Regions from separate parts of the Aliamphritea spongicola genome, predicted to be linked through region 1. Evidence: predicted binding sites of a transcription regulator. Region 1 holds the regulator's gene; each other region holds the start of a gene.

Region 1 (7,837 bases):
GATCTGATGCCAGGAGCGTATCGGATCACTCTGATGGGGGTGATTGTCGGTGAATCTGAGGTGTATCCTGAGCGTGAGCTGGCAATTAATCCCGGGCAGGTGTTTGGTAATCTTCAGGGGATTACGGTTAAAGATCCGGCCTTTGGTCTGGATGCAGTGTGGGTTGAACAGAGTCAGAAAGAGCAGGCTCAGACACTTGGTTATACCGTTGTGGATGCCGGGACTGTGGTTGCTACGCACCTTAATCAGTTATTGCAGGCCCACTCTCATGAGCTGATGGGGCACGATGAGGTGCAGCAGTTGCTGGATATTCTGGCGAAATCTTCACCTAAGCTGGTTGAAGATCTGGTGCCGGGTAAGCTGTCTGTCAGCATCATACTGAAAGTGCTGCAGAATCTGTTGATGGAACAGGTTCCGATTAAAGACTTCCGTACCATTACCGAAGCTTTGGCAGAGGCGGTACCGCGAAGCGCAGATCCTATGACGCTGACTGCTGCTGTACGGGTGGCGTTGAATCGTCTGATTGTACAGAATATCAACGGTTCGGAGCCGGAGTTGCCGGTTATTACACTTGATCCACAGCTTGAGCAGTTGCTGCTGGGGTCAATGCAGCAGGGCAACAACGAAGGGCTGGTCATCGAGCCGGGTATGGCTGAGCAATTACAGACGTCACTGACTGAAGTGGCGCAGCAGCAGGAAATTGCCGGGCGGCCGGCAGTATTGCTGGTGGCAGCGCCGGTTCGGCCGTTGCTGGCGAAGTTTGTGCGCTATGGCGAACAGCAGATATCAGTGCTTTCGTATCAGGAAATCCCGGAGAATAAACGGGTGACGATCATTGCGACTGTCGGAGGACAGAACCGTGGTCAGTAATAGTTTTGAAACGTCAAAGTTTTTGAAGGGATGGCCGATATACAGGAACGGTTATGAAGGTTAAACGTTTTTTTGCGCCGGACATGCGACAAGCGATGCAGAGGGTTCGAGAGGAAATCGGACCTGACGCTGTCATCGTGTCTAATCATCGGGTTGCCGGAGGGGTAGAAGTTGTTGCCGCTCATGAGCACGAGTATGAAGCCGCGCAGGAAGCCTTCAAGCGTAAACAGGCTCTGGAAAAACAGCAGCAACAGCAACAACAGGCTCAGCGCCAGGCTACCCGGGAGGCCAGCCCTAAGTTGCAAAGTAATCTGGCTGATGAGTTGCGTAAAGCACAGGCCAGAATTGCGGCGGCACAGGCCGGTGCCGAAGAGCCGGCAAAAGCCAAAAACCAGCAGGTAGAAGATCCGGGGCTGGACGGGATACTGGATACGCTTAAACAGCGTCAGGCCCAGCAGGCTGCAAGGAATTTTGAGCGGAATGAGAACCGGCAGCCGGGTTCTGTCGCTCCTGCTGTTTCTTCTGTATCTCCACCGCCGGCGCCGGGCATTGATGAATATGTCGCGCAGTCTAAACCGGTTGTACGGCAGGAACCTACTTACAGCCCGCCGACACCTGATCCTCAGGTGGCTTCGATGCGGGCGGAAATCGATACACTTAAATCACTGCTCTTACAGCAGGTCTCACAGCCTAAAACTGCTGCTGAACCTGCGCCTGTGGCTGCGCCGGTGCCGCAAAAAGCGGAACAGCCAGAAGAGAATGTGCTGCACAAACGGGTAGAAAATCGCCTTGAGAAACTTGGTATAGGGCCGCACCTGCGCCGCCAACTGATTAAGTTGGAAGGTGCTGAAAGTGTGGATGATGGCTGGCGGGATACGTTATCCCGTCTGAGTGACTCGATACCTGTGATTGGCGGCGATTTTGTAGAGCGTGGCGGTATGATTGCTTTTGTCGGGCCGACCGGTGTGGGGAAAACCACCACAATCGGTAAGCTGGCTGCGCGTTATGTACTCAAACATGGCAGTTCCAGTGTGGCATTGGTGACCACTGACTCATATCGTATAGCGGCGCATGAACAATTATTGACGTTTGGCCGGATTCTGGACATTCCTGTGCGGGTGGTAGATGAAAACCACAGTCTTGATGAAGTTTTGTTGTCGTTACGTAATAAGCGACTGGTCTTGATTGATACCGCAGGTATGAGTGCACACGAACCGCATACGCAGGCCCAGCTTGATATGCTGGAAAGTGTCAGTGTGCGGATGAAAAAGCTGCTGGTGCTTTCTTGTTCCAGCCAAAAGCATGTGATTGAGAATGCCTATGAAACCTACAGCCGTATGGGGCTTAATGGCTGTATTCTCAGTAAGTTAGACGAGTCCGGAAACCTTGGCGAGGCGATCGAACTTATCGTTGATAACGGTTTGCCGGTTACCTATGTGACTGATGGTCAGCGGGTGCCGGATGATCTGGATGTTGCTCATAAGCGGGATCTGGTCAGCCGTGCCGTGGTGACAGCGCAGCGTGTTTCCCGTAATCAGCGGATGGCGCAGGACCGGCGTCAGGATAAACTTTCACAAAATGGGCAGTGGGTTGATTGATGGGATATCAGATAGGAAGACATAATGACTAGTCCGCACCCGGTGAAAGTTGTCGCAGTTACCGGTGGTAAAGGCGGCGTTGGCAAAACCAATGTGTCAGTGAACCTGAGTCTTGCGCTGGGGGAGATTGGTCGCAGGGTTGTGCTGATGGACGCTGATCTGGGATTGGCGAATGTGGATGTGTTGCTGGGTGTAAAAGCAAAGCGAAACATTACAGATGTGCTTGCCGGAGACTGTTCGTTACGGGACTTGTTGATCGAGGTCGGTGAAAACGTACATATTGTGCCGGCAGCTTCCGGTACACAGGAAATGACGACGCTGAGTGCCCATGAGCATTCAGAACTGATTCATTCATTCAGTGATATTGAAGATGAGCTGGATGTGCTGATCATTGATACCGCAGCGGGTATTTCTGACACGGTTGTGAGCTTCGTCAAAGCTGCGCAGGAAGTGGTTGTGGTAGTGTGCGATGAACCGACCTCAATTACGGATGCTTATGCGCTGATGAAGCTGCTGAACCGTGATTATCAGGTAAGCCGGTTTCGGGTACTTGCCAATATGGTACGTTCAGAGCAGGAAGGCCGGAATATATACAGTAAGCTGCTGACGGTGGCGGAAAGGTTTCTGGATGTGACGCTTCAATACCTGGGATCAATCCCTTATGATGAGTCAGTCCGTAAAGGTGTACAGCAGCAACGTGCTGTTTTAAAAGCGTTTCCTAAGAGTAAGGCCTCGTTGGCATATAAGCAGCTGGCGGCAAAAGTAGATGATTGGGGTGTGTCATCTTCACCCCGGGGTCATCTGGAGTTTTTTGTTGAGCGATTGGTTAAAGGGGCAAATCAACGCTGACAAGTCAGAAGAGCAAATATGTATAACCAGTTACAGTTTAAGTCGGGTCAGGAGCTGATTGAGCAATATGCGCCGTTGGTAAAACGAATTGCGCATCATCTGCTGGCGCGCTTACCCGCAAACGTTGTGCTGGATGATCTGATTCAGGCAGGCATGGTTGGCTTGCTTGAGGCCGGCAAAAAATACGATCCCACCAAAGGCGCAAGCTTTGAAACCTATGCTGGTATCCGCATCCGTGGATCCATCATTGATGAAGTCCGTAGGGGCGACTGGACCCCCCGTTCAGTACACCGTAATGGTCGCCGTGTTTCCGAAGCAATTCAGGCAATTGAATCCCGTACTGGCCGAGATGCCCAAGATGGGGAGGTTGCCGCTGAATTAAATATCACTATCACTGAATATCACGCATTATTGAAGGACTCCGCTGAGAGCCGGCTGTTCAGCTTTGAAAAGCTGATTGGTCCGCAGGAAGACGGTCCCGGTGAAAATATCGCCGCAGAGAATTTAAGCCCTGAAGATGAACATGAAGAGCTGGGATTTGTTCAGGCAATCGCAACGGCCATCGAAGGGTTGCCGGAGCGGGAAAAATTAGTGTTGTCGTTGTACTACGACGAAGAAATGAACTTAAAAGAAATCGGTCAGATCCTGGGTGTCAGTGAATCCAGAGTAAGCCAGATTCATAGTCAGGCAGCGTTACGCTTGCGAAGTCGGTTAAGAGACTGGCAATAGCTGGCAGTCTTATCGGTAGATACCGCTGGCTAACTACAGTCAGATAGTTTTCCTGATGGAGGGATAGTCTTGAAAAAAGACATAAAAATACTTGTGGTAGATGATTTCTCTACTATGAGACGTATCATCAAAAATCTGCTCCGCGATCTGGGGTTCACCAATATTGTTGAGGCCGATGACGGTAAAACTGCTTTACCGATTCTGCAAAGCGGCAGTATTGAGTTCCTCGTAACAGACTGGAACATGCCAATCATGACAGGTATCGATCTGCTTAAGACCGTTCGGGCGGATCCGAATCTGAAGCATATCCCTGTTCTGATGGTTACGGCGGAAGCGAAGCGTGACCAGATTGTTGAAGCGGCTCAGGCAGGTGTTAACGGGTATGTAATTAAACCGTTTACCGCAGCGGTGCTGAAAGAAAAAATCGACAAGATTTTTGAACGGCTGGGCTAGGTGATGGCGATGTCTGAGACGATAGAGAATAAGGGAGCAAGTGGTTTTGAGCTTGAGTTGAAGCAGGATGCTGACAAGCTTGTGGAACATCTGGCCAACGGAGATGTTGGTGCAGCAATGACGCTGATCCACGACCTGAATGAAAAACGTCATCAGGCGCTGTATCACGAAGTCGGTACACTGACTCGCTCACTGCATAATGCCATTGTCAGCTTCTCCGATGATGTCAGCAGTAATGCGATGCTGCAGGATTCAAAAGAACATATTGCATCAATTTCTGATGCCAGTGACCGTCTGTCATATGTAATCGAACTGACTGAAAGCAATGCTCACAAGACAATAGACAGTGTAGATATTTCACTGAGTCTTGTATCCGAGCTGGAAGAAGGTTTCCGTCGCCGCCAGCGTTTGCTGGAAGAGTTCGATAAGGTTCAGCAGGATAAACCTGAGCTGGAAGGCCTGTATAAGCTTGCCTGTCAGCATGCAACTGATAACTCAGATGCCCTGGTTGAGCTGAAAGAGCGTCTGACAAATATCTTACTGGCACAGGAATATCAGGATATTACAGGGCAGCTGATTAAGCGTGTTATTCAGCTGGTTACCGACATTGAGTCACAGCTGGTTAATCTGATGGAAGTTGCTTCCAGAGTGAATCGTCTGAATGGTATTGACGGTATGACGGCGGACGCAGAAGTGTTGGCCAAAAAGAAGAAAGTAATGGCTGAAGGCCCACAAATGGCAGCAAAAGATAATGATGAAGTTGCTTCCAGCCAGGATGATGTGGATGACCTCCTTTCCAGTTTAGGTTTTTAACAGGGGTAGGCAATGGCTTTAAATGTTGATCAGGAAATACTGGAAGATTTTTTGGTAGAAGCGGGGGAAATCCTTGAGCTTCTGTCTGAACAGTTAGTTGATCTCGAGCAGAATCCGAAAGACCGGGAGTTGCTGAACGCAATTTTCCGTGGTTTCCATACCGTTAAAGGTGGCGCCGGATTCTTACAGCTTGAACCGATGGTTGACTGCTGTCACAGTGCGGAAAATCTTTTCGACATGCTGCGTAATGATGACTTAGAAGTCTCCGCAGCCTTGATGGACGTTGTATTACAGGCCCTCGATACTGTAAACGCAATGTTCGAAGACGTACGCGGCGGTGAAAATCCGGAACCTGCACCTGCTGATCTGATTGCCAAGCTTGATGCGCTGGCTGCAGGGCAGAGTATCACTGTGGATGCTCCGGCACCGGCGGCAGCTCCTGCGTCTGAACCGGCTGCTGATCTGGGTGCACAGTTTAATGAAATGGTTTCCGGGATGTCGGCAGCCGAAGAAGCACCTGCTGCCGCTGAGTCTGATCTGATTACTGAAGATGAATTTGAGTCATTGCTTGATGATTTGCATGGCAGTGGTGCACCTGGTATCACCCCTGCTGCAAGCCCTCAGAGTGATCTGATTACTGAAGATGAATTCGATTCCCTGATGGATGAGTTGCACGGACCTACCGGCGCGCCTGGTATTACACCTGCGGCACCGGCGACCAGCTCCATGGCAGATTCTGAGTTTGACCAGCTGCTGGATCAGGCTGTTAAACAGGCTACTTCTGCACCGGCAGCAGCGTCTGCTCCGGCGGCGGAGCCTGCAAAGGCTGAAACGCCGGCCTCTGCCCGGACTGCTCAGGATGATTTGATTACCGAGCAGGAGTTTGAAAATCTGCTGGATGATCTGCAGTCGAAGGGTCAGGGTGCATTTACCGGTACACCGAAGCCAGAGCCTAAGCCTGTTGCGGCGAAAGCGACGCCTGCAAAAGCAGCGGATGCCAAGAAGGCGAATGTTGAAACCAATGTTCGTGTTGATACCCGTTTGCTTGATCAGATCATGAATATGGTAGGTGAGCTGGTACTGGTCCGTAACCGTTTGGTGCGTCTGGGTGCGGATAATGAAGATACTGAGCTGACCAAGGCGCTGGCCTCACTGGATATGGTGACCGGCGATCTGCAAATGTCAGTAATGAAAACCCGCATGCAGCCGGTGAAGAAAGTATTTGGCCGCTTCCCGCGTCTGGTACGTGACTTGTCCCGTCAGTTGAATAAAGAAGTTCGTCTGGAGCTGCGCGGTGAAGATACCGATCTGGATAAAAACCTGGTCGAAGCCCTTGCGGACCCGCTGATTCACTTGGTGCGTAACTCGATCGACCATGGTATTGAAATGCCGGATGAACGGGTTAATCGCGAGAAGCCACGTGAAGGTAGCGTACTGCTTTCGGCTGAACAGGAAGGGGATCATATTCTGCTGGTTATCGAAGATGACGGTGCCGGTATGGATCCTAACAAGTTACGCCGTCTGGCTGTTGAGCGTGGCATGCTGGATGTTGAAGCGGCAAACCGCCTGAGTGATCAGGAATGCTTCAACCTGATCTTTGCTGCCGGTTTCTCAACCAAAGAAGAAATTTCCGACGTATCCGGCCGTGGTGTCGGTATGGACGTGGTTAAAACCAAGATTTCTCAGCTTAACGGTAAGCTGGAAATTGATTCCACACTGGGCGAAGGCACCCGGATCGAAATTCAGGTACCGCTGACGCTGGCAATTATGCCAACACTGATGGTTCTGCTGGAAGATCAGGCGTTTGCATTACCGCTGGTGAATGTGAATGAAATCTTCAGCCTGGATCTGACACAGATTAACGTCGTTGATGGTCAGCAGGCGATTGTGGTGCGTGACCGTGCATTGCCGCTGTTCCACCTTAAGCGCTGGCTGGTTGACGGACACCAGGGAGATCAGTTGCCGGATCAGGGCCATGTGGTTATTGCCAATGTTGGTACTGTTCAGGTGGCATTTGTTGTCGATCAGTTGGTGGGTCAGGAAGAGGTTGTTATTAAACCGTTAGGCAGTGTTCTGTACGGAACGCCAGGCCTGTCCGGTGTAACAATTACCGGTGACGGCCGCATTGCGCTGATCATTGATATCCCTAACTTACTTAAGCATTATGCGTCTTAAATGAGTTATGCCATGCCTTACGGGGCATGGCTCTCTGTATCATTTGTCGCCGGAGGAATGGATGGCGGTTAGGGTTCTTGTTGTTGATGATTCTGTTTTTTTTCGTAACCGCATTAGCCAGATTTTGCGCCAGGACCGGCGTATACAGATTGTCGGCACAGCTAAAAATGGCCGTGAGGCAATTGAGCAGGCTGTACAGTTGAATCCTGATGTGGTGACGATGGACGTGGAAATGCCGGTGTTAAATGGCATTGAAGCGGTTAAGGGCATTATGAAGGATGCCCCCTGTCAGATTCTGATGTTATCTTCTCTTACCCGGCGCAGTGCGAGGGTAACTCTTGAGGCGCTGG
Region 2 (7,837 bases), on a different contig from region 1:
GGGCTTGAATTTATTGATCCGTGTCACAATGATTTATAAAGACAGGGATTAGGATAAAGAACTGCTCATCCGGGCAGACAGGCAACGGAATATTTCTTGAGTAAATCACTCGGGTTTATGCTAGGCTTGCGTTTTTTTAACGCCCCCGCAGAAACGGGCGAAAGTTTTGACAGGTTTAAAGGTGTACTTATGAGCGTCGTTGATACCATTAAAGAGCAGATCGAATCCAATGATATTCTGCTGTACATGAAGGGCACGCCCCGTTTCCCGCAGTGTGGCTTTTCTTCCCGCACGGTTGAAGCGGTGATGGAGTGCGGCGAGCGCTTTGCGTTTGTTAACATTCTGGAAAATCCGGAAATCCGCTCAGAGCTGCCAAAATATGCTAACTGGCCAACCTTCCCGCAGCTGTGGGTAAAAGGTGAGCTTATCGGCGGTTGTGATATCGTGACTGAAATGGCGGCAAGCGGCGAGCTGAAAGAGCTGATTGCTGAAGCGGCTGCCGGTCAGGCTGAAAGCGAGTAAGTCATTTCCGGATCAGCTGGCTGGTAATTAATATTCTTTATCGTTTTTATAGGCTTGTTTAATTAGTCTAATAAGAACTATCTGCTATGCTGATTCGCACTTAATTTGTGCGCGGGAAACCGCTGTATTTTTTAATTCATTTAAGAGAGAACTAAACATGGCCGTATTAGTAGGTAAGAACGCTCCGGACTTTACAGCACCAGCAGTACTGGGCAACGGTGAAATCGTTGACGCTTTTACACTGTCTGAAGCAACTAAGGGCAAGAAAGCTGTAGTATTCTTCTACCCACTGGACTTCACTTTCGTATGTCCTTCTGAGCTGCTGGCTTTCGATCACCGCATCGAAGAGTTTGCTAAGCGTGGCGTTGAAGTAATCGGTGTTTCTATCGACTCTCACTTCTCTCACAACGCATGGCGTAACACTCCTGTAGAACAAGGTGGTATCGGTCCGGTTAAATACACTCTGGTTGCCGACATGACTCACAGCATCTGCAAAGACTACGACGTTGAGTCTGAAGGTGGTGTTGCTTTCCGTGGTTCTTTCCTGATCGACGAAGACGGTCTGGTACGTCACCAGGTTGTTAACGATCTGCCACTGGGCCGTAACGTTGACGAAATGCTGCGTATGGTTGACGCACTGGCGTTCCACCAGAAGAACGGTGAAGTTTGCCCTGCAGGCTGGAGCGAAGGTGACGAAGGTATGGTTGCATCTCCAGAAGGTGTTGCAAGCTACCTGTCTGACAACGCTGACAAGCTGTAAGATTTAAGTATCTTAAAAAAACCGCCTTTATGGCGGTTTTTTTGTGGCTGTCGTTTAACACTTTCGCTGTTTGCAGTATGTAAAAAATGCATGTGCTGCATAGCGAATTAGAATGACCGGTTTTGTGCTGCTTGCGGTATGATAACCGGTCTTTTCGTGTTTGCTGTCCGGGCTGTTCTGACCCGGTGATGTTGCTGATACTTTTCTTAACAAACCCTTTAACGAATGAATGACGGGATGTTCTGTGCCGAATAAGTCTTTTGCGGGCCAAATGCCGTTCGCCGAATTTGTCACCCTCATGGCAATGATGATGTCACTGGTTGCTCTGGCCATTGATGCCATGTTACCTGCGCTGGCCCTGATGGGGGATGCGCTGCAGGTGGCCGATGCAAATGATGTGCAGCTGGTCGTCTCCGTACTGTTTCTCGGCATGGCAGTGGGGCAGTTGTGCTATGGTCCGGCGTCAGACAGTTTTGGTCGCCGGCCGGTCATGTATGTGGGATATGCGCTGTTTATTGTCGGCGGTATTTTAAGCATCATCGCTCAGGATCTTGATGTGATGTTGCTCGGACGGTTCCTGCAGGGCTTTGGCCTTGCTGCCCCCAAGATACTCACGGTGGCTATTGTCCGGGATCAGTTTGCCGGGCGTGAAATGGCCCGGGTGATGTCTTTTATCATGGTCATATTCATCGTGATTCCGATGGTGGCACCGGTGTTCGGGCAACTGATTCTCTGGGTCGCTGACTGGCGTTATATCTTTGTGGCGATTCTGGCGATTGGTCTGATCAGCCTGATCTGGTTTCATCAGCGCCAGCCGGAGACGCATCCGCCTGAAAAGCGGGTGCCATTTTCGCTTAAGGCGATCAGCAAAGCATTTGTCAAAGTATCAACCGACCGCTTTGCCATGGGTTATACCCTGATGGCCGGGATTGTTTCCGGTGCATTTGTGGCGTACCTGAGTTCTTCTGCACAGGTTTTCCAGCAGTTATACGGTCTGGGTGAATGGTTTCCCCTGTATTTTGCGATGCTGGCTTTTGCCATTGGTTTTTCTTCTTACCTTAATGGCCGCATGGTGGTGCAGCTGGGCATGCAACATCTGACCTGGCGGGCCTTGCTGATACTGATGGTCAGTTCAGTCCTGTGTGTGGCTGTTAGCAGTTACTGGCAGGGGATGCCACCGTTATGGCTGTTAACGCTGTATTTTATTGTGGCGTTTGCCTGTATCGGCATGCTGTTCAGCAATCTGAATGCGTTGGCCATGGAAGGGCTGGGTAAGTATGCCGGTATGGGCGCCGCCGTTGTGGGGGCGGTTTCTACGCTGCTGTCGGCAGTGATTGGTGTATTTATTGGCAGTTTGTTCAATGACACTGTGATCCCGCTGGTGGCTGGCTTTGCTGTCTGTGCCGGGGTTGGGCTGGTGATGATGCGCTGGATTGAAGCGGGGCGACGGCATACAGAAGCGTCCTGATACAAAAAAGCCCTGTTGTGTCAGGGCTTTTTTATGGGCGAGTGTCAGGCACCGGTTATTCGTAGTGATCCTGAACCATGCTCCAGCCGCCCAGGTCTTTCCAGCGGTTTACAATGGTGCAGAACAGTTCTGCGGTTTTCATGGTGTCGTACAGGGCGGAGTGCGCTTCCTTGCCGTCGAAGTCGATATCGGCAATGTCACAGGCTTTTGCCAGTACGGTGTGGCCAAATGCCAGACCTGCCAGAGTGGCAGTGTCAAAGGTGGAAAACGGGTGGAACGGGTTACGTTTCATATCACAGCGTTCTGCGGCTGCAGTCACGAAACTGTGATCGAAATGGGCGTTGTGGCCCACCAGAATCGCCCGCTTACAGTTATGGGCTTTAACTGATTTGCGGATCGGCTTGAAGATCTTTTCCAGTGCTTCCTGTTCGTCGATGGCGCCGCGGAGCGGGTTATAAGGGTCAATGCCCGTAAATTCCAGTGCGGACTTTTCCAGATTGGCGCCTTCAAACGGATTTACGTTGAAGGAGTAGCTCTGATCGATCAGCAGGTTTCCATCGTCATCCATTGTCAGGGTAACGGCAGCAATTTCCAGAAGTGCATCTGTCTCAGCATTGAACCCGGCAGTTTCAACGTCGATTACCACTGGCAGGTAGCCCCGGAAACGGGTGGACATCGGATGCTGATAGGCACTGTTATGTTTAGTCAAATGAGATCCTTAAAGGCTGTCTCTTCAGCCTGCAGTTGAGTATGGGGCCAGTGTATAATCTTGGCCGGCTGTTGTCATTGCTACGGAAGTATTTGCAGTACATTACTGCTAAGATGGATAGACACTGATCCGCAGTTAAATATCCCGGTATCCGCAGTAAAGTTTTACCGGCTGCAGTCGATATCTGATACGTTGGTTTGGTATCTGTAAGGATTTGATCTTTTTATGCGAATTATTCTGGGACTGTTGATAGCTTTATGGATGCTGCCTGCCGGGGCGGCCAGTTTTGTGGCGACCATCGATCAGTCCCGCTGGGATCTTGAATCCTCCAAGTTTAACTGCCGTATGTCGCAGAAAATCCCTTTATTTGGCGAAGCTATTTTCGATCACCAGGCCGGTGAACAAATCCGTTTTGTCCTGAAACCGCTTCAGGGTCATGGCATGAAGGGGAAGGCGATGCTGATGGCAGAAGCGTCTCCCTGGCAGCCGGGTACCGCGCCGATGCGGATCGGTGAAGTGGAATTTAACCAGTACAGCGGCGAGATCGAAGTGCTGAGCCCTCAGGCACAGAATATGATTGCTGCGCTGTATAAGGGCATGATGCCGACCTTCAAAGCCCGTAACTGGCTGGGTACCGGTGAAAATGTCCGAGTAGGGCTGTCAGCGGCGAACTTCCAGCCAGCATTTGAAAGTTATTCGGGTTGTGTGGCCGGTCTCTTGCCGGTGAATTACCGTCAGATTGCCCGTACCGCGGTGTTATTCCCATCCGCTACATGGCGTTTATCCGATGCCACCAAGGCCCGTCTGGACCTGATTGCTATCTATGTAAACAATGATGAGGCTGTCAGCTCTGTATATGTGGACGGTCACTCTGATACCCAGGGCCGCCGTCTGGCAAACCGGGATTTGTCGAAGAAGCGTGCTGATGAGGTAACCGCCTATCTGATCGCAAAAGGGGTGAACCCTGATGTGATTATTACCCGTTACCATGGTGAACGGTATCCTGTTGGGCAGAAGAACGATAAGGCTACCCGTGATCGAAGCCGCCGGGTAACCATCCGTCTGGACCGTGATCAGCCTTAATCCTTGAAGTGCCGCTATACAAAAATTCTATTGGCCACTGAGATAGTGGGGATTTATCCCTGCTGTCTCTGTTCCTGCTGTGTATTCATGCTATAATTTTGCCCTTTCCTTTTTCAGGTAATGCATCGGGTTGTCTGCCCGGTGATGGATTTTCGTGTGGAGTTCTTTTATGTCCGACATTAAAAAGGTTGTGCTGGCCTACTCCGGCGGCCTTGATACATCTGTAATCGTTCGTTGGTTACAGGAAACTTACAACTGTGAAGTCGTGACATTCACGGCGGATCTGGGCCAGGGTGAAGAAGTTGAACCTGCCCGTGCGAAAGCTGAAGCTCTGGGTGTAAAAGAAATTTACATCGAAGACCTGCGCGAAGAATTTGTACGTGATTTCGTATTCCCGATGTTCCGTGCGAATACCATCTACGAAGGTGAGTACCTGCTGGGCACATCTATTGCCCGTCCGCTGATTGCCAAGCGCCTGATTGAAATTGCTAACGAAACCGGTGCGGACGCTATCTCCCACGGTGCGACCGGTAAGGGTAACGACCAGGTTCGTTTCGAAATGGGTGCTTACGCACTTAAGCCGGGTGTTGAAGTAATTGCACCATGGCGTGAGTGGGATCTGACTTCCCGTGAAACCCTGATGAAGTACTGTGAAGAGCACGACATCCCGGTAGATTTCTCCAGCAACAAGAAGAAGTCTCCATACTCTATGGATGCTAACCTGCTGCACATTTCTTACGAAGGTGACATCCTGGAAGATCCGTGGGCGGAAGCTGAAGCAGATATGTGGCGCTGGTCTGTTTCCCCTGAGGAAGCACCGGATGAAGCTCAGTACATGGAACTGACTTACGAGAAGGGTGATATCGTTGCGATCGACGGTAAGCCAATGTCTCCGGCGACTGTTCTGACTTACCTGAACAAAGTAGGTGGCGAGCACGGTATCGGCCGTCTGGACATCGTTGAGAACCGTTTCGTAGGCATGAAGTCCCGTGGTTGCTATGAAACACCGGGCGGCACCATCATGCTGCGTGCTCACCGTGCCATTGAGTCCATCACTCTGGACCGCGAAGTAGCGCACCTGAAAGACGAGCTGATGCCACGTTATGCCAAGGTTATCTACAATGGTTTCTGGTGGTCTGAAGAACGTAAGATGATGCAGGAAATGATCGATTACTCACAGCGCAACGTGAACGGTGATGTTCGCCTGAAGCTGTACAAGGGTAACGTGACTGTTGTTGGTCGCCGTTCTGACGATAGCCTGTTCGACGAGAACATTGCTACCTTCGAAGATGATGCAGGTTCTTACGATCAGAAAGACGCTGCAGGCTTCATTAAACTGAATGCACTGCGCATGCGCATTGCTGCCGGTAAAGGCCGCGATCTGCTGGAAGACTAAGGGAAAATCAGGGTGTAATAAACCTGGCTTTTCAGAAAAACCCGTTATGGTGACATAGCGGGTTTTTTGTTGGCTACAGAACATGTCGGGAGTTCTAGTTGCTTGATATCTATGCTACTTTGAGCGCTGGTCTCTGATGTCGGTTTTATGGAAATAAATTATTCACAAAACAAAGTCCTGATTGTCGATAATCGTCTGGATGATTTGGCTGAGCTGAAAGGTGCGCTAAGCCAGTTAGGCATCAAAACGATTCATGTGGCGTCATCAGTGAATATGGCTTTGGCGTTGTTGCGTGAAGAGACATATGACATATGTTTTGCTCTGTTTGATCTGGGGAAAACAGAAAAGAATGGTCTGCAGTTAATTCAGGAGGCCGGTGCCGAGGGCACAAAGCTTTATACCACCACTTTTATCCTGGTTGTTGATCAGGACCGCTCCAAGCTGCTTTTCGGCTCCCTTGATACCGCGCCGGATACCTATATTTCCAAGCCTTACGATGTTGCCAAGATCCGGGTGCGCCTGGAAAAAATTCTGCGTATTAAATCGGTACTGCAACCGCTGGAGAAACTGCTGAATCAGGGGCAGCTGTCCGAAGCGCTGGAGCAGTGTGGCCGCTATATTCATTCCTATCCCGGACTTGTTCTGTATATCCATCGTCTGGAAGGGGAGATCCTGTTACGTCTGGGGCAGGAAACTCAGGCGGTAAAGTTATTTAAAAGTCTGCTGAAACGGCGTGATCTGCCCTGGGCAAGGGTTGGGCTGGGGGTTGCTCTGTCCCGGCTGGGCCGTGTACAGGAAGCTATCCGGGTGTTTAAAGGGGTCATTCAGGAAGCGCATCTGTGTGTTGAGGCGTTTGTCGGCCTGGCAAATGCCCACCGGGCGATCGGTGAGCGCCGGGTTGCGCTGGATTTGTTGCGTCAGGCGACGCTGATTCAGCCAACTTCACCGTTGCTACAGGCGGCATTAGGCAAGATTGCCCTGCATGAAGGGGAATATTCCATTGCTGCCAAAGCGTACCGCGAGGCCATTGAGTATTCCCGTGGCGGCTGTTTCGAGCAGCACAGTTATTATGTTGGCCTGGTTGCCAGTCTGCAGGTGAAGGTAAACGGATCTGATGATGCGGATTCGGTGCAGGCACAAGAGTCTGCGGTAAAAGTACTGGAAGAGCTGATTCTGGCGTTCGGAGACCTGCCAACACGCCTGATAGCACGGTTGTTCTGGACCGAGCTTTACCGGGCACGGGGCGCGGATCCGGAGTTTATGTCTGCCTGTCATGCCGCGTTTGATGTGTACTGTCAGTGTGAACTCAGTGAGCAGGCCCAGTGGCAGGAGTTGTTGCTGGACCGTATCCGTGGCAGTGACGTTGAAAGTGAAGCGCAGCAGGTAAAGGAACAGCTTAACCGTCAGGTGATCGAGCTGGACTGGGGTAAGCTTAATGTGCAGGGAATGCTGGCGTACCGTAAACAGGATTTTGCCAAAGCTCAGGCCTTGTTTCAGAAAGCTAATCTTTGCTTACCGGATAATCCCGGTGTGGTGCTGAATCTGGTGCAGGTGTATCTGGAAAGCCAGGGGCAGCGTGAAACGGTACTGACACGTGAACTTGCTGAAATGGACGACTTACTCTGGGAACTGGACTTCAACGTACTGAGCCGTAAGCAGCAGAACCGGCATAAAAATATGGGCGAGCGTCTGGCTGCGTTATTTGTCGACGGCATGCCAGGCTGAATTAAAGGGTATCGTCGTCCAGCAGGATAGAATTGTTGTTGGGTTGTGTCGGGTCGTCCCCCATCAGCAGGCTGCGTGCAGAACGGGCCAGTTTACGGTTCATCAGTTTTTGCTGGGCTTCTTCCGGCAGGTCGGTGAAACGGATGGTGTTCTGGCTGATCAGCAGTTCGATAA
Region 3 (7,837 bases), on a different contig from region 1:
AGAATGACTACATCAGCCGCAGCCTGCTGGAAAGCATTCTGGAAGATCAGGAAGAACAGATCGACTGGCTGGAAACCCAGCAGTATCTGATTGCCAATGCCGGCATGGAAAACTACCTGCAAACCCAGATGGATGATGACTGATACCGACTCCGGTATTAAGACGTAATCCCCACCGCAGTGGCCAGTGCGCCACTGTGGTGTTGTTCCAACCAGTTAAACATCTCTCTTTCCTCAAAACGCACATGCGCCCTGAGTAACCGGGCAAACGCCTCCCGCTCCGCATCAGTATCCGCCTCTGCCAGGCGCCGCAACTCCCGATGCTCTTCTTCAAACTGCAGCTTCAAATCACCCTGTAGCAGATGCGCAAACAGCTTTTCTTCTTCTCCGAAATGCTCCAGTAAGTCAGCAATAAAAGTATTTTGCATGACCTGCCACTGATCAGCTAAAGCCTGGGCGACTGCTGCGCAGCATCCAGGATGCGTTTGGCATTCACCAGGGCAGTATGATGTTCTTTACTGAGTGGCGTCAGGGCCAGTGAGCGTTTCATAGGAGGCACTCTTAAACAGGTAGTTTAAAAGCATCTTATAAACAGAGGAGTGTCGGGGTCAAACAGGATGTAAGCTGAAACAGGATAGAAACTAAAACAGGATAGAAAATAAAACAGGAAGTATCAGGCCCGTGCAGATGCGCTCAGGCCAGAGAGACAGAAGGCACGGCCTGTTCAGGCAACCTTTACAGCGTTTTCCGCCAGCTCATACAGCTTATCGTTAAGGATTTTCTTAGTGACGCGTGCGCATTTTCCACACTGGCTGGCTACACCCAGCTCAGTAGAAAGCTGTTTCATCGTAGTCGCACCAGCTTCAATACTGGCTTCAATTTTTTTATCGGTAACACCGTGGCAAATGCAGACGTACATTGAACTCATTCTCATTAACAGTAGCTGCAGGGATATTAATGTAAATGATAATGACTATCAAGATGAATTAACATGAAAATGATTCACATCAACACTGTGCTCCAATGTCAAACTGAGTACAAAGGACTCCTCCTTATACAACTTTGGGTAGAATTAATCAGTCTGTTGATTTACAAACGATTTATACGCTTGTTTAATGTAGTGAAACCATACGCCCCTCAGTAACGGAGCCTCTGAAAATTTCACGATACCCGTTCACTGAATAAGAAAAACAATTACTATGCTCACACGGGACGTGAATCAGGTTAAACAGATCTATGACAGTACGCTTACCATTACCCGCAGCCAAGAAGTTGACCATCATTTATAACGTTGAGTCAGGTTGCCTGGGCCCCCGGGGCCGCTCTCACATCGAGCCCTTTTGCCAGTTTGCTCAGGAACAGATGGCCGATTTGCACAGTGACTTTATTAACTGGCAAATAACCCCCCGTACCGATAACAGCAAACCGGAAATTCAGTACTCACTGATGAATAAACTTCTGCAGGATCATCAGACAGAAAAGTTTCTCAGCTACTTCAATAAAAGCGTTGATGAGCTGGAAACCTTCCTGCTGGGCATCATTGTTATCCTGATTGAGCAATACCATAACGAGCACCCGGAAACGAACTGAACCGGGTAAAGAAATTCCCCAAACCGGTTAACCGCAGACTTCCTCCCGGGGCAGCCTGTGATAACCTAACGCCTTAATTTGTCTGTTATTTTAAGGCCACTTCTTTGCTTGCTCATGCCTTCACTAAGTCGCTGCGTTTACTGGTCCCCGGCATTATTACCCTGATTGCCGGTATCCTGTTACAGCAGCAGGCAGCGGCGCTGCCCCTGCACTATAAAGATATTGTTACCCTACTCCCTTACGTTCTTGGTGTGATCAGTCTGATCCTCGCCATGAGTTTTAACCAGGGACGTCTGTTTCTGGGGTCTCTTAACGCCCTTTGTTTTTATGCAGCCATTCAGGCTGAGTTGCAAACGTCGCTTAACTTGCCGGCTAACTTTGTCTTTTTCAGTTTGTTGTGTCTGTTGTTTCCGGCCCAGCAGGCGCTGCTCAGCCTATATCCCGAACGGGGCTTCAGCCCCCGCTGGGCGATCCCCCGTGCGGCCATTATCATTTTCAGCTATCTGCTGTTATGTGGCCTGAAATATACCCAGAGCTTCGCCGGCTGGATAAGCACCCTGCCGTCATCCATGGTAGAACTGGCCTATGACCCGCTATTGCTAAATCAGGTTAGCCTGGCAGTATTCGCAGCAACCCTGCTACTTAACGGTTATCTGTTAATGCGGCGCCAGAGTCTGGTAGACGCCGCCATGCTGATGATGACTCTGGCCGCGGCAGTTATGCTGGCGTTCTTTGCACAGCCGCTGGTATCCGCCCTGTTCGCCTGCTCGGCCCTCATCCTGCTGTTATTCACCACCCTGTTTAACTCCTACAGCATGGCGTTTATCGACGAGCTAACCGGCCTGCCCGGGCGGCGGGCACTGGAAAACCAGCTTGCCAGCGTCGGCAAGCATTACACGCTGGCGATGGTGGATGTGGACCATTTCAAAAAATTCAATGATACCTACGGCCACGATGTCGGCGACCAGGTACTGAGAATGGTGGCCAGCCAGATGCGTCAGGCTGCCAAAGGCGCACAGGTATTCCGCTACGGCGGTGAAGAATTCACCATCCTCTTTAAAGGCAAAGATGAAGCTGCCGCCTGGCATACCGCAGAACGGGTCCGGGAAGCGGTAGCCGGATATCCGATGTATATTCGCGGCGACAACCGCCCTGAAGATGCCGACGAAGGTAAAAATCAGCGCCGCAAAGGCAAACCTGAATCCGATTATGTTCAGGTCTGTATAAGTCTTGGCTTATGCCAGAATACCGATGATCTGGCTGATAGCAGCGCGGTACTGAAAGCCGCTGATGAAGCCCTCTATAAGGCTAAACAGATGGGCCGTAACCGCACTATCGGGCGGCAAACCGGCATCACTAACGAATAGTCACACTTTCTCATAGCCGTTTCGCCGGGTCAGGCAACTCTGCAACCGACCCGGTTGAAATAATTTCACTCGATATTTTCCCTCAGTGGCCGATAGTAAAGGGATCGTTAAACCCATTCAGAGACCGGTACTATGGAGATTAATACTCAGGGAACCACTCCCCGCAGCAACGAAGTATCTGCTCAGCAAAAACCGCAGGCCGAACAGGTCAGCACCGCTCAGTCCAGCCGCACTGAGCTGAACCAGTCAATTCTGCAGGCATCACTGAATGTCAGCATCAGCTCCGGTAACGACTCCCTGGCGCTGGTGTACCGCAGCGCAATCGATAAGCTCAATGAAGTGCTGGAAACTGATCTGGGTGAAAATGCTATCAACAAAGCCTATGACTCCGGCCTGGATGTCAGCCCGGAAGCCACGGCAGAGCGTATTGCAAGCCAGACCACGGCCTTCTTCGGCGCTTATCGGCAACAGAATCCGGAACTCAGTGAAGCGGAAGCAGCCAGCAAATTCAGCGAGATCATCCGCGGTGGGATTAAACAGGGCTTTGATGAAGCCCGTGAAATTCTCGACGGCCTGAAAGTGCTTGAAGGGGACATTGCTGCCAATATCGATACAACCTACGATCTGGTGCAGGAAAAACTCGATGTTTTCTTTGAAAACCTGACCGGACCAGACACCTCTGAAAGCGCCGCAACATAACCCGATTCAGATCAATGTCCGGCATCCTACTTAGGTATATGATCAAAAAAATTACGATCAGTGCCGGACGCAAATACTCCCCGGGATTTTTTTCAGCGACAAACTGCAGTATCTGCTCGCCAGCCAGCGTCGTTTCTAGTGTATTAGCAAATTGAGATTTAATTCCAGTTCCACTAGAATCCCTGTGTTGGATTGCCGAGTGATCCTTGGTCAGCCCCGCACAATAATAAAAATTACCGGAGACTTCCCCTTGAATACCATTGCGGATCATCCTATGACGCCAGAGACCCTGGTAATGATGAAAGACAATGCGGCCCAGGCCGCAAAAATAATGAAAGCCCTGAGTAATGAAAGCCGCTTACTGATTCTCTGCCATCTGGATGGCAAAGAACTGTCGGTTACTCAGTTAAACGACTATCTGGACCTAAGTCAGTCGGCTTTATCGCAACATCTGGCAGTACTGCGCAAGGATGAATTAGTCAGCACCCGCCGTGAATCGCAGACCATCTACTATTCGCTGTCAGGCAATAATGCCACCCGCATTATTCACACCCTGCACGAAGTGTTCTGCCCAACGCTATAAGTGATCAGGCATTGAAGAGTGCCCCTTCAGTGCCCATGATTACCCTGCCTGTCAGTGCTTCAGGCGCTGTTTCTGCCAGTCCTGTTCCGGCTCATTGAGCAACATCTCCATTTCAATTGCATCTTCATCCATGTTGTAACGGTTATTAAAGCCCAGATGACGGGCCAGCCCCTGCATACCTTTGTTAGATACCAGAGTCGAACCCATCAGCAACAGTGTGCCCCGGCTGCGGCAGTAGTCGATGACCTTTTGCATCAGAATACGGCCCAGTCCTTCCCCCTGCAGCTCATCACGGATAACCACCGAAAACTCCGCCCGGACATTATCCGCATCGGTCACTGCACGAACGACACCCAGAGTTTCCCAGCCGCTGCCGTCCGCTTTCCAGGCGGTGGCAATGAAGGCCATCTCCCGGTCGTAATCAATCTGTGTCCAGTTCGCCAGCTCCAGATGATCCGGTACGCCGCGGTTATAGAAATACCTGAGCCGGATCGATTCCGCACTGAGGCTGTTATAAAACATCAGATGATTAGGTTCGTCTTCGCCGCGAATCGGCCGGATCTCAACGGTTCTTCCGCCCTTCAGACTGACCTCTTCCCGCAAATGTTTAGGATAAGGTGAGATTGCCAGCGGTGCCGGTTCACCGAGAGAGACCGATACATCCACCGCCAAAACGCCCTGTTTATTGATCATCAGCGGGTTAATTTCCACCGCCTGCAAATGGGGCAGCTCAACCGCCATTTGCGACAGACTCAGCAACACTTCGCACAACTGTTCCAGGTCGCTGTGCGGGCGATGGCTGTTTTCCTGCAGCACCTGCCATGCCCGACTCTGACATATCAGCTGCCGGGCCAGACTCAGATTCAGCGGCGGCAACATCACCCGCCGATCAGCAATCACATCCACCGTATAGCCACCGACACCAAATATAATCACCGGCCCGAATACCGGGTCCCGGCTGATGCCCAGATTGATCAGAATAGACTGCTTGCCCCGCTGCATCGGCTGAACACAGAATCCCAGCGCACCGGTCTCAGGACAACGTTCCCGGGCCCGGTATGCCAGCCGGACCGCCGCCTGACGGACCTCCTGTTCATTCTCCAGATCCAGCGCCAGATCCTGCCATCGCTGCTGACTTTTTTCGTCATAACAATAGGGTTGGGCATTCTGATCGTGGAGTACTTTGATAGCCGCCGGACGGTCAAACTGCTGGGAAGCCTGAACCGCCTCTTCAATATCATCGGCATACCAGGATTTAACCACCGGAATGTTGTACTGATCCAGCAGCTCACAAGCCTCACTGTGGCGCAGGAAACTGCGCCCCTTGGCAGAGGCAACCTCCAGCAAATGCTTCGCCCGGATGTGATTCTCCCGGTTCTGGGTAATATAAGGCAGAGGGGTCTGTTTCATGGCGCTCTGGTTACGGTGAAAATCCACCATATACATAAACGCATCCACCGCCTCTTCCGGGGTGATAAAGGTTGTCATTCCGGCATCGTTAAACAGATTCCGACAATCAATCGCGGTGCTGCGGCCCATCCAGCAGGTGAGAACATTACGGACGGTTTTCTTTGCCACTGCAATGACCGCTTCAGCGGTATCCGCCCCCGAGGCCAGACGGGTTGGGGCATGCACCACCAGCACCACATCCACCTGATCATCTTTAGTCAGTAACTGCACCGCCCGGGCAAAACACTCCGGGGTCGCTTCCGCACTCAGATCAATAGGGTTACGGCCGCTCCAGCTGCCCGGTAAAACTTCCTGCAGAGCAGTGACCGTTGCCGGAGTTAAATCCGCCAGCCGGCCGCCCCGCTTACGTAACCGGTCCACCGCCAGCGCACTGGGCCCCATGCCGTTACAGACGATAGCCAGCCGCTCACCCCGCATGGTTTTCATACGTGACAGGGTTTCCAGCGCATTAAACAGCTGATCACTGGTATCAACCCGTACCGCACCGGCCCGGCTAAGGGCCGCGTTATACACCAGATCTTCATGGGCGATACCCGGCGCCGGTGCCTGCAACCGGTCTTCAGCGAACACCATATTCGATTTCAGCACCAGCACCAATTTGTTCCGGGATGCGGCCCGTAATGCGCTGATAAAGTCCCGGGAGCTGCCGATCAGGTGATCCATCTGCAGCAGAATCGCCTGGGTGTGCGGGTCCTGCGCCAGATAATCAATAATGGAAGCAAGATCCACATCCACCCCATCCCCCAGGGTCAGAAAGTGTGAAAAACCAATCCCCTGGCCATTGGCCCAGTCGATCATGGCCGTGCCAAGCAAGCCGGACTGGCCAATATAGCTAACCTTGCCCTTCTGAATATTCAGGTGTGAATAGCTGGCATTAATGCTCTGCCAAGGTGCCAGCATCCCCATACAGTCAGGGCCGAGAATCCGTATACCATAAGGCTCCGCCGCTTCACGGATGGCATCCCGCTGGCTCTTACCGTCGGCCCCCACGTCCCGTGACAGACCGCCGGTGAGAATCATCGCCGCCTTAACCCCCTGCTGCCCCAGCACTTCGACCATGCCCGGTACCGTAGCCGGCGGCGAACAGATAATGGCCAGATCAACCACCCAGTCCAAAGCGCTCACCTCAGTGAACGCCGGCACGCCAAACACCTCACCGTGGCCATCCGGATGCACCACCGCCAGTTGGCCTTTGTAACCGCCTTCCTGCAGGTTCTGCAGCACCACGCCGCCCATATTATTCAGGCGCTCAGACGCGCCAATAATGACAATAGACCGGGGATTAAATAAACGCTTCAGATATCGGGTACTCACAGCGACAGCCCTGCAATGAATTAACTGACAGAATAGCCGGTATTCTACCTGTGAAACTTCCTTTTCGCAGGTGCAGCATAATATTTATTGAGCACTTTGTGACGAGTATCAAGGATTGCCTCAGGACTGGCATCCCCCCTGTCATTCTCCTGAAAGTAACAGGTGGAATAACAACACAAACGATAATCTTACGTGAATTTAAATCAGCCTGACGCAAAAACCCGCCGGATGGCGGGTTTTGACTATATTCTGAATCCGGGCAGGGATTACAGTGAATTCATTGCCTTAAAGCGTTTAACCAGCGCTTCAGGATATTGTTTTTTGTTGTCTTTATTCAGCACGAATACAACAGACTGACCCTGCGGACCGGTACCGATCTGCGTCAGGCGGTAAGCGGCTTCACCGGTCTGACGAACGGCTTCCATGTCTTCCAGGCGGTCAAATACATACAGGCGACCGTCTTCACCGCGCATTTCACCGTAAAAGTCTTCTGCTGCAGGCATGTTGCCGTTATACATTTCCACGCCGGCCAGACCGGTGAGCTTTTTCTTATCTTCACCGCGCAGGCCAAACACCAGGCTCTCACCGTTAGGACCGCCACCGATGAACACCTTACGGTATGAGGTTTCGCCCACTGTCAGGAATTCCTGGTAGGTAGCAAAGTCGTCAAATACATAATGACGGCCTTCATGAGCCACTTCGTAAAGGTCCTGATTATTCAGTTGTGGTGCGGCTTCTGCTACCGGCTTATCCTGCTGTGTCTGACAGGCCGTCAGAGCCAGTGCTGTACCGGCAACCATCACTGCTTTGGCAAG

What was found. The regulator FliA, encoded in region 1, starts transcription of late flagellar genes. The targets are predictions, from matches to a motif close to CTAAAGTTNNNNNNNNNNCNGCCGATA.
Region 2: JYB63_RS11695 (flagellar protein MotY) is a predicted target of FliA. The motif match lies at 3,616-3,642, and genes of this name have one in related genera.
Region 3: JYB63_RS05230 (DUF5610 domain-containing protein) is a predicted target of FliA. The motif match lies at 3,025-3,051, and genes of this name have one in related genera.

What each region holds. Positions count from the first base shown of each region.
Region 1 covers NZ_JAFIDL010000005.1:69,484-77,320, forward strand. The annotation lists gene flhA (flagellar biosynthesis protein FlhA) at 1-870, shown strand, start outside; gene flhF (flagellar biosynthesis GTPase FlhF) at 924-2,468, shown strand; gene JYB63_RS15285 (MinD/ParA family protein) at 2,493-3,317, shown strand; gene JYB63_RS15290 (RNA polymerase sigma factor FliA) at 3,336-4,046, shown strand; gene JYB63_RS15295 (chemotaxis response regulator CheY) at 4,128-4,499, shown strand; gene JYB63_RS15300 (protein phosphatase CheZ) at 4,509-5,312, shown strand; gene JYB63_RS15305 (chemotaxis protein CheA) at 5,325-7,487, shown strand; gene JYB63_RS15310 (protein-glutamate methylesterase/protein-glutamine glutaminase) at 7,549-7,837, shown strand, end outside.
Region 2 covers NZ_JAFIDL010000003.1:362,534-370,370, forward strand. The annotation lists gene grxD (Grx4 family monothiol glutaredoxin) at 190-522, shown strand; gene JYB63_RS11680 (peroxiredoxin) at 680-1,282, shown strand; gene JYB63_RS11685 (Bcr/CflA family efflux MFS transporter) at 1,527-2,750, shown strand; gene rnt (ribonuclease T) at 2,806-3,426, opposite strand; gene JYB63_RS11695 (flagellar protein MotY) at 3,685-4,542, shown strand; gene JYB63_RS11700 (argininosuccinate synthase) at 4,712-5,938, shown strand; gene JYB63_RS11705 (tetratricopeptide repeat protein) at 6,086-7,663, shown strand; gene JYB63_RS11710 (hypothetical protein) at 7,665-7,837, opposite strand, start outside.
Region 3 covers NZ_JAFIDL010000001.1:1,137,727-1,145,563, forward strand. The annotation lists gene bfr (bacterioferritin) at 1-143, shown strand, start outside; gene JYB63_RS05210 (hypothetical protein) at 158-427, opposite strand; gene JYB63_RS05215 (bacterioferritin-associated ferredoxin) at 724-918, opposite strand; gene JYB63_RS05220 (hypothetical protein) at 1,236-1,589, shown strand; gene JYB63_RS05225 (GGDEF domain-containing protein) at 1,694-2,956, shown strand; gene JYB63_RS05230 (DUF5610 domain-containing protein) at 3,089-3,655, shown strand; gene JYB63_RS05235 (ArsR/SmtB family transcription factor) at 3,930-4,238, shown strand; gene JYB63_RS05240 (GNAT family N-acetyltransferase) at 4,290-7,022, opposite strand; gene JYB63_RS05245 (hypothetical protein) at 7,289-7,837, opposite strand, start outside.